3 regions of the Labrenzia sp. PHM005 genome follow, and region 2 is predicted to be linked to each of the others. Evidence: predicted binding sites of a transcription regulator. Region 2 holds the regulator's gene; each other region holds the start of a gene.

Region 1 (3,278 bases), 2.6 Mb from region 2:
TCCTGACCACGGTAACTGAGCGCTTCGGCGAGGTGGATACGAGCGACCGTTTCAAGGCCATCAAGATCGGCGAGTGTGCGCGCAAGTTTCAAGACCCGGTGATAACCTCTTGCAGATAGCTGCAAGGTATCCGCAGCCTCTCGCAAGAAGGCAAGGCCCTTGTCGTCCGATTGCGCCATCTGCTCAACGATGGACGCAGGTGCTTGCGCATTTGTGCGGGCGGCAACACCGAGATCGAAAAACCGGTGTTCCTGGATTTTTCTAGCGGTCAAAACGCGGTCTGCCACTTGGGACGAGGGTTCGCTCTCCGCCGGACCGATTAGATCGGAGGCAGTAACGGCTGGAACTTCTATCCGAAGATCGATTCGATCCAGAAACGGACCGGAAATCCGGGTTTGATATTCGGTGACACACCGTTCGCCGCGCCGGCATTGATGGCCGGGTTCTCCGGCATGGCCGCAGCGGCAGGGGTTCATCGCAGCGACCATCTGGATCCGCGCCGGATACGTCACCCGGTGATTGGCCCGGGCAATGATCGCCTCGCCGGTTTCCAGCGGCTGGCGCAGGCTGTCGAGCACCTGCGGATTAAATTCCGGCAGTTCATCCAGAAACAAGACCCCATTGTGGGCGAGCGAGACCTCGCCGGGTTTGGCCCGCAAGCCGCCCCCAACCAAGGCTGCCATCGAAGCTGAATGATGCGGTGCCCGGAACGGCCGCCGGTCAGACAATTTGCCGTCCGCCAGTTCTCCAGCAAGCGAGGCGATCATGGACACTTCCAGAAGCTCGCGCGGGGTAAGCGGCGGCAAGACAGATGGCAGGCGGCTTGCCAACATGGACTTGCCGGAGCCAGGTGGGCCGACCATCAGCAAGTTATGGCCGCCAGCCGCAGCGATCTCCAGCGCGCGTTTGGCGCTTTCTTGGCCCTTCACATCGGCGAGATCGGGAATACCGTCCGGCTCACCGCGCAATTTGGCCGCCGGGCGGGACAACACCTGTGTTCCCTTAAAGTGATTGGCGAGCTGGATAAGCGACCGCGGCGCCAGAATATCCATCTCACTGTCCGCCCAGGCTGCTTCGCCGCCGCTTTCAGCTGGGCAGATCAGGCCTTTTTCCAACGCATTGGCGCCCATGGCCGCAGGCAGAACACCTGCGACCGGCGCCAGAGTGCCATCCAGAGCCAGTTCTCCGAGAATGACATAGTTTTCCAGGAACTCCGCCGGGATGGCGCCAATCGCGGCCATCACGCCGAGAGCGATCGGCAGATCGTAGTGCGAGCCTTCTTTCGGCAGATCTGCCGGAGCGAGATTGACCGTGACCCGTTTTGCAGGAAGCGCGAGGCCGGAGGCAGAGAGTGCGGCGCGGACCCGTTCCCGGCTTTCGGCAACCGCCTTGTCCGGCAGGCCGACGATCATAAAGGCGACCATGCCCGGTCCGACATGCACCTGCACGTCGACTGGAACAGCTTCAATGCCCTGGAAGGCCACCGTGGTCACGCGGCTGACCATATCGCTCCCTCTACTGATTGAAGAAAACGCTATTGCAATTTATGAGAGAGAGCAAGGTGCGAACACAATTCATCTACCCAGCGTCGGTGTTTTACAGCTTTGTTGCCTGCAGTTGATGTGAAAACACCAATACCCCACACTGGAAAACCCAGATAATCTTGGAGGACATAGCATGTGCGATTTATGCGTCATCACATCCGTTAAGGAAAAAATGCTGTCCCGGCGGGGGCTGTTCAAAGCCGCTGCGGTTGGGTCCGGCGCGGTGGCAGCGGCATCTCTCAGCGGTACTCTGCCAGCCATGGCGCAGGCGCCCACCAAGGTCATGGATTTAACGCACGAGCTGTCTGAGGATTTTCCAACCTTTGGCGGCGTCCCGGGTTTTATAGCCGAGAAGGTCTTTGATTTCGCCAAGGATGGCTACAATCTTTATAACCTCACGATCAACGAGCACACTGGCACCCACCTCGATGCACCCTTGCATTTTTCCGCCGATGGACAGTCGGTTGCTGAAATCCCAGTCGAAAACCTGGTGGCTCCACTTTGCGTCATCGATATCAAGGCGCGGGCAGCGGAGAACCCGGACGCCCAGGTAACGCCAGACGATCTGAACGCTTGGATCTCTGCCCATGGCGACATCCCCAAGGGCGCTTGCGTTGCGATGAACTCCGGCTGGAGCGCGCATGCCGCTTCCAATAATTTCCGAAACGCCGATGACGGCGGCGTCATGCATTTTCCGGGATTTCATATCGAAGCGGTGCAGATGCTGATGGACGACGCGGATGTGGTCGGTATTGCAGTCGACAGCCTGTCTCTCGATCATGGTATCTCCCAGGATTTTGCGGTTCACTATGCCTGGCTGCCGTCCGGCCGTTGGGGATTGGAGTGCATGGCCAATCTTGACGCGCTTCCGGCATCTGGTGCAACGCTGATTGTCGGCGCCCCGAAACATCGTGGCGGCACCGGTGGCCCCAGCCGCGTCATGGCGATGGTATAAGGCTGTCAGTCTCAAGGTTGCTGTTCCGGGCAACACATAAAATAGTTGCAATATACATAAGTGAATGCTTATGTATTGACCATGGACGAATCAAGCATATTCCGTGCGTTGGCCGATCCGACCCGGCGCAGCCTCTATGAAAAACTTGCGTCAGGTGCGAGCAACGCCAGCACATTGCGTGAAGGACTGGCCATCAGTCAGCCCGCCGTCTCCCAGCATCTGAAAGTATTGAGAGATGCCGGGCTGATCCTTGAGGAGCGGGACGGCCGGTTTGTGAATTATGAAGTCAATCCGAACGGATTGGCACTGATTGCCGGGTGGCTTTCAAAATACCGCGCATATTGGCCCAAACGGGTAGATGCGCTTAAGGATTTGCTGAAGGATATGGATCAATGACCGATAAGAGCGCCAGCCATGGATCCGTGGCCATTGAGCAGGACTATCAGCTCGATGAACCGCCTGAAAAAGTCTGGCGCGCTTTGACAATTCCTGCGCTCCGAAACCACTGGCTGCCAGAGGGCGACTTGTCTGATCCGGACGCGGTCCACATAGAGCCAGGCAAGGCCATATCCTACCGGATGCGGGACGCGGGACCCTATAATGGAGAAAGCGTCGTGACCTTCCAGATCCACCCGGAACCCGGCGGCAAGACCCGGTTGCAGATTGTTCACACACGGCCAGCCTCCAAGTTCGACCAACTCCACCAACGGGCGTCGAACAACAATTTCAAATGCTTTTTTCTGGCCGCATAAGGCCTTTCTAATTCAAGTTTTTCACCA
Region 2 (3,278 bases):
CCTCAGAGCTGCCGGATTGGCGCACATACTGGCGATTTCCGGGCTGCACATGGCTCTTTTTGCTGGCGGTGCTTACGCGGTGTCACTCGGGGTCTTGGCTCTCCTTCCCGGGTTTGCATTGCGTTGGCCGTTGCACAAAGTCGCGGCGCTGTTGGCGCTCGGCGCTGCGGTTTTTTATTTGCTGCTCTCTGGGGCGTCGGTGGCAACCCAGCGGTCTTTCATCATGATCGCCCTGGTTTTTCTGGGCATATTGACCGGGCGGCGCGGATTGACCTTGCGGACGGCTGCTTTGGCTGGGCTGTTTCTTTTGTTGTTGGCACCAGAAAGGCTGTTTTATCCCGGGTTTCAAATGTCGTTCGCGGCCGTGATTGCTTTGATCGCGGTTTACGACCTTTGGCGGCGCCAACAAAAGGAAGCTGGTTTTTCCTCAAAGCCTCGGTCTCTTCCGGCCCGGCTGGGTGTGAGCATCGCCAAATGGGCTGCTGGGCTGTTCGTCACTGCTCTGGTTGCTGGAGCTGCGACCGGGATAATCGGGGCTTACCATTTCTCCCGGGTCGCGCCTTATGGGATCGTCGGGAATATGCTGGGTATGCCGGTGTTTTCTCTGGTTGTTATGCCCATGGGGGTTCTGGCGCTTGTCTTGATGCCCTTTGGCCTCAGTGCTGTGCCGCTGAAGGTGATGAGCGCTGGTCTGGGGATGTTGATTGATGTCGCAACTTTTACCGAAAACCTTGCCCCGGACGCGGGCCGGATCGGAACGTTAGGGGCAGCGCCTGCTGCTCTGTTGATGGCTGCGCTCTTTGTCTGTTTGCTCGCGCCTGGCCGAATTCGAAGCTTCAGTCTGGTTCCCTTGGGGGCCGCCATAACACTTATGACATTGTCGCGCGCGCCCGATATTCAAATCGCGGCGGCAGGGCCGCAACTCGCTGCTCGCGATAGGCAAGGAGATCTGCGCCTCTCCCATGTCCGCAAGTCCTTTGCCGCTGAAATCTGGCTTGAGGGGGAGGGTGAAGGATTGGGGGCGATTAAGTCGCGCAAGATGAGTTCGGTTCAGCGCCGATGTGATCCTGACGGATGTGTGGTGCTCGCATATCCGCCTAATGACAAAAGTTACTCGGATCCGATACCGCTCAAAATCGGTGTGTCAAAAACGGTGCAGGCTCTTTTCGAAGATTGCCAAAAGGCAGATATTATCGCGACCGATAAAATCGTGCCTGGGTTCTGCCAATCGAGCGTGATTTTGGATCAAGTTATTCGGGAAAAAAGAGGGGCTGTTTCGATTTGGCTGGAACCGTCCGATGGGTCTGCGAGCGGCTGGTCCGGAAAGACGGCATTAGAGCGGGCCACCAATCAAAGAGACGCAATACCCGGCATCAAACGTGTGGTTTATGCTCTTCCCCGATTACCGCGGCCCTGGAACCGGCCAGGCACAATAACCCGCGCTAGTTTGAGGTCAAAAGCCAAATCCTCCGCAAAGCCATAGACCTTGCGGAGAAGATTAATTCCAAAACCTGTTGAGCTGAAAAAGGACCCGCCTCAGTATTGCCGAAACAGCGCCACGAGACGGCCCTGAACACGCACACGACCCGGTCCGAAAATCCGAGTTTCATAGGCCGGATTGGCCGCTTCCAGTGCGATCGATGCGCCTTTTTTGCGCAGCCGCTTCAAAGTGGCTTCTTCATCATCAACCAGCGCCACGACAATGTCGCCGCTGTCAGCACTGTCGATTCGCCGGATTAAAACCGTATCGCCGTCCAAGATGCCTGCGTCGATCATGGAATCGCCGCGCACTTCAAGCGCATAATGTTCGCCTTTGCCAAGAAGCTCCGGCGGGACGCTGATGGAGTGGCTGTGGGTCTGGATCGCCTCGATTGGAACACCGGCGGCAATCCGGCCCATAACCGGGATTTCCGTTGCCGCACTTGCAACCGCTGCAGGCGCTGCGACTGGCGCGGGTGCTGGTTTTCCAAGCGACCCTTCGATAACTTCGGGAGAAAAACTGCCGCGCGGCCGCGGGCTGCCGAGGCCCGGCGCGATCGAATCGGGCAGGCGGACAACTTCCATCGCTCTCGCCCGGTTCGGCAGACGGCGGATAAAACCGCGTTCTTCCAAAGCTGTGATGAGCCGGTGAATACCGGACTTGGACCTCAGATCGAGCGCGTCTTTCATTTCATCGAAAGACGGCGGCACCCCAGTTTCCTTCAGTCTTTCATGGATGAACATGAGCAGTTCATACTGCTTGCGCGTCAGCATATCAGCTTCCCCTGATCTTGAGGATCAATTGGTACAAATCAAGAACACCCTACCTGTTCTCATTGTGTTCTGCAAGGGTAAACGTTCTCTTACTGTTCTAATTGTAGCTGTCAGAATTAAACGGCACTGGAAGCGGTTTATCTGGCCGTAAATAAATGGCAGAAGAGTTCAAAGAGCGTATTGTTTTCAAAAGGTTGGGTGATCATCGATTGCAGACCGTAGGGTCCGCAATATCAGTCAGTGCAAATAAAACGTGGAACGTATTGAAAACAAATGGAGAATTTACTTCGATGTTAGACGCTTCCGGTCCTGGAGTGTTCGACTGCGGACCTATTGCGGACCCTGTTTGTTTCGGTGTTTGATCGCCCGTGCAAAGTACGGGAGGTCGTATCGGTCGACATTTCGGATATATTCTTTGAACTCTTCGTTGGTCATGCGCCCGCTATCCACCAACGCCTTTTTCTCTCGTTCGATGAATTCAGCAAATATCAACATCGCCAGTCCTATGGATTCACCTTCTGCCTGAATTTCCTTCGCTTCCATGAAAGCAAGTTCTTCGGGGGCGTGCTGTTCCAGAAGCTCGATGAGGATCCGTTCGCCAGTTAGCTTCATGGTTATTATCCGGAAATCATCGATGGCAGTTTCAATCAATTCGGACTGTTGTCGCTGTAATGCCTCTCCAAAGAGAAAGTAATCTATCTTTTCTCCAGTTCCGGCACAGGCCTGCAACAGAAACTCAAGCGGAATCGAGTTTCTTGCTTTCCAGGATGAAACAGTCTTGTTCGATACCTCAAAATATTCAGATACGGCCAAATCTGTTTTGAGGTTGAGAGCATTTTTTACTCTATCAATGACTTGCGTCGCGTTGATCTTCAATTCTTATCTTCTCACTGGAAATCTGCATAAGGCAGAAAAAATATTGACATCTGCGAATCGCAGTCATTTAATCTGCGCATTGCGGATTCTTGGATTTAGTAGCATGAAACGCGAAAACCTAAAAACCACGAACATTCTTCTTCGAAACG
Region 3 (3,278 bases), 510 kb from region 2:
GTTTCAGGCGGTAGCCCTGGCAAGCTGGGCAGGCGTGGTCGGACTGGAACCGGGCGAGTTCTTCGCGCACCCAGGTGGATTCTGTCTCCCGCCAGCGCCGTTCGATGTTGCCGATGACGCCCTCAAACGGCTTTTCCGTCCGGTAGCTGCGTACGCCATCGTCATAGACAAACTCGATGTCCGTCTTGCCGGTGCCATGAAGGATTGCGTCCTGAACTTTCGCGTCCAGATCCTTCCAGGGTGTCGCCATAGACACATCAAAATGGCGGCAAAGGGCTTCCAGAGTCTGGGCGTAATAGGGTGAGGTGGAGCCGGTTTTCGCCCAGGGCAGCACCGCACCTTCGCGCAAAGACAAGGTATGGTCGGGCACGACCAAATCTTCTTCAAAGGCGAGCGTAGTGCCCAGCCCGTCGCACGTTGGACAGGCACCAAACGGGTTGTTGAAAGAAAACAGACGTGGTTCGATTTCCGGGATGGTGAAACCGGAGACCGGGCAAGCGAATTTTTCGGAAAAGATCAGCCGCTTTGGAACGCCGTTTTCTTCGGTTTCTCCGGCAAACTCGGCGATTGCGATGCCATCGGCCAGTTTCAGCGCTGTTTCCAGTGAATCGGCCAGGCGGCCGGCGATATCGTCGCGCACGACAATCCGGTCCACGACCACATCGATGTCGTGTTTGAATTTCTTGTCGAGCGCGGGAGCATCGGCAATTTCGTAAAAGGTTCCGTCGATCTTAACCCGCTGGAAGCCCTTTTTCATCAGTTCGGCGAGTTCCTTACGGTACTCGCCTTTGCGGCCGCGGACCATCGGCGCCAGCAAATACAGGCGGCTGCCTTCGTCCAGATCCATGACCCGGTCGACCATCTGGCTGACCGTCTGGCTTTCGATGGGCAGGCCGGTTGCCGGGGAATACGGAATCCCAACCCGCGCAAACAACAAGCGCATATAGTCATAGATTTCCGTGACCGTGCCGACGGTAGAGCGCGGATTACGTGAGGTCGTCTTCTGCTCAATGGAAATTGCCGGAGACAGGCCGTCGATCTGATCGACATCCGGCTTCTGCATCATCTCCAGGAACTGGCGGGCATAAGCGGACAGGCTTTCAACATACCGGCGCTGGCCTTCCGCGTAGATGGTGTCGAAAGCAAGAGACGATTTTCCCGACCCGGATAGCCCGGTCATGACGATCAGCTTGTTGCGCGGTAAATCTAGATCGACGTTCTTCAGATTGTGTTCGCGGGCCCCGCGCACACTGAGAACTTTCGTCGGGTCTTTTTTCCAGGCGTCGCTATCAGAAGCCTTCGCAGTCGTCATATTGTCGTCATCCTGATCTTGCGCAGACAGCCCGGGCCGGGCTTTTAATATGTCTCCCGGGCGCGGTCCTGCTCGCACCCGATATAGCAGTTTCCAGCCCGTCTTCCAGATGGCTGTCTCTGCAAAATTCCGTTTGCTGCCAAACCTGGCAGGAGAATTGAATCAAGAGTATAAAAATGATAAGAACAAAACAAGTACAGAATGACTTTCGGTGTGGATAGACCGGGATTGCGAAACAAGACCGGCTGCAATGGCACATTTTGTTGCGTGGCTTTTTTGCCTCTTAATGGCCCGGCAGGGGTCAACACTGTGGAAAATGGGGGGAGCTGGCCAAAAAAGGCGGCGTTTGTACAATCTGATCGCTAGGGTGTGGACTTTAGAATTGGGCGCTTTAAACGGAGTGCCATGCCATCCAGCTGCCTTGGCGGGGCCGGGTGCAAGAACATAAACAGGAGTTGAGCATGGCGGGAAGCGTCAACAAAGTCATTTTGGTCGGAAATCTTGGGGCGGATCCGGAAATCCGGCGCACCCAGGATGGCCGCCCGATCGCCAACCTGCGGATCGCCACGTCTGAATCCTGGCGGGACCGCAATTCCGGCGAGCGCCGTGAAAAAACCGAATGGCACCGGGTGGTGATCTTCAATGAGGGCCTGTGTAAGGTCGCTGAGAATTATTTGCGCAAAGGCTCCAAGGTTTACCTGGAAGGTCAGCTGCAGACCCGCAAGTGGCAAGACCAATCCGGTCAGGATCGATATTCTACCGAAGTCGTCCTGCAGGGTTTCAACTCCAACTTGACGATGCTGGATGGCCGCGGCGAGGGCGGTGGTCAGCCGGGTGGTTTGCCTGATTACGGCAATGACCAGGGCGGTGGCGGCTTTGGCGGCGGATCCTCTGGCGGCGGCGGCTTTGGTGGCGGCGGCGGTGGTGGATACGGCGGCGGCTCGTCCGGTGGCGGCTTTGGCGGCCCGTCCGGCGGCGGCGGTGGTGCCGGCCCGATGGACGACGAAATCCCGTTTTAATTCGTGAAATCATCTGCCTAAGCCGCTCAAATCACGGGCGGCTCACGGAAAAACATGCAAATGCGTCACACTGACGTGATTTGGAAACTGGCGCCAAGTCTGTGCACTTAACCTTACGTACGGGCTTGGTGTAGTATTGTTTCCGAAAGCTGTGCGATTCTGATCGCCTTGTTCCACGTGAGCAGGACTTGTTTGGGTTGCTAAATGCCGGTTGGGTTTGGTGATGGAAGCCGGCCGGCGGACTTCATGACGGCAGGGAATAAAACCGGGGCATTGGGCACTCCCGGACTGTGTTAGACATATTGAAATACAGGTTTTGACAATGCGAGTGAACACGATGGGACGAGCGGAACCAACGAACAAGGTTTCGGAACGCCAGGAAGCAGTGTCCGTCAGCCAGAAGCTGAGTGCTGGTTTGAAGGCCGGTCTAATGGCCAGCGTGCTGGCAACAAGCTTTTTCGCTTTGCCGGTGGCCGAAGCACAAGCCCAGGGCTTTTTTCAGCGGCTGTTTGACCCTGAATTCCATCGCCGCCAGCAGGAACGTGAACGGCGGGAACTGCAGCGCAAGGCCGTGAAGGTTCGGGTGTCCGCTCCGCGCTATTTGACCTATGCGCCTGATAAACTCAAAGCTGTCTCACTGGCGCCGTTGTCGGAAAAGAAAACAGCCGAAGCAGTTGCCGAGCCCGCAGAAGAGGCGACAGCGTCGACCAGTGACGCAAATGTCAGCACCTCAATCCCGGTCGTACTGACACCGTTTGATGAATCCCGGCCGGCACTGAAAACCATGAAGCTGACCGTGCTTCCGGAAGTTGGCGAAGCGTTGATCGCTTTTTACCGCGAACATCCGGATTTCGTTTGGGTCAAGGACGGCAAACCGACCGCAAAAGCTGCGCAAATGCGCCGCGCGCTGCGCAATGCAGCCGAGTTTGCTTTGAACCCGGCTGATT

Evidence for each region. Region 2 encodes LexA, which represses DNA repair genes until DNA is damaged. Its sites were predicted from a motif close to TGTTCNNNNTGTGTTCNG; they were not measured.
Region 1: a site for LexA is predicted at 1,553-1,570, ahead of FJ695_RS04585 (YifB family Mg chelatase-like AAA ATPase). Genes of this name have one in related genera too.
Region 3: a site for LexA is predicted at 1,494-1,511, ahead of uvrA (excinuclease ABC subunit UvrA). Genes of this name have one in related genera too.

What each region holds. Positions count from the first base shown of each region.
Region 1 is NZ_CP041191.1:1,042,068-1,045,345, reverse strand. Features, by position in the region: gene FJ695_RS04585 (YifB family Mg chelatase-like AAA ATPase) at 1-1,505, opposite strand, end outside; gene FJ695_RS04580 (cyclase family protein) at 1,678-2,499, shown strand; gene FJ695_RS04575 (helix-turn-helix transcriptional regulator) at 2,581-2,895, shown strand; gene FJ695_RS04570 (SRPBCC domain-containing protein) at 2,892-3,251, shown strand.
Region 2 is NZ_CP041191.1:3,632,676-3,635,953, forward strand. Features, by position in the region: gene FJ695_RS16440 (ComEC/Rec2 family competence protein) at 1-1,483, shown strand, start outside; gene lexA (transcriptional repressor LexA) at 1,537-2,253, opposite strand; gene FJ695_RS16450 (helix-turn-helix domain-containing protein) at 2,584-3,129, opposite strand.
Region 3 is NZ_CP041191.1:4,146,918-4,150,195, reverse strand. Features, by position in the region: gene uvrA (excinuclease ABC subunit UvrA) at 1-1,312, opposite strand, end outside; gene FJ695_RS18730 (single-stranded DNA-binding protein) at 1,774-2,331, shown strand; gene FJ695_RS18725 (murein L,D-transpeptidase) at 2,669-3,278, shown strand, end outside.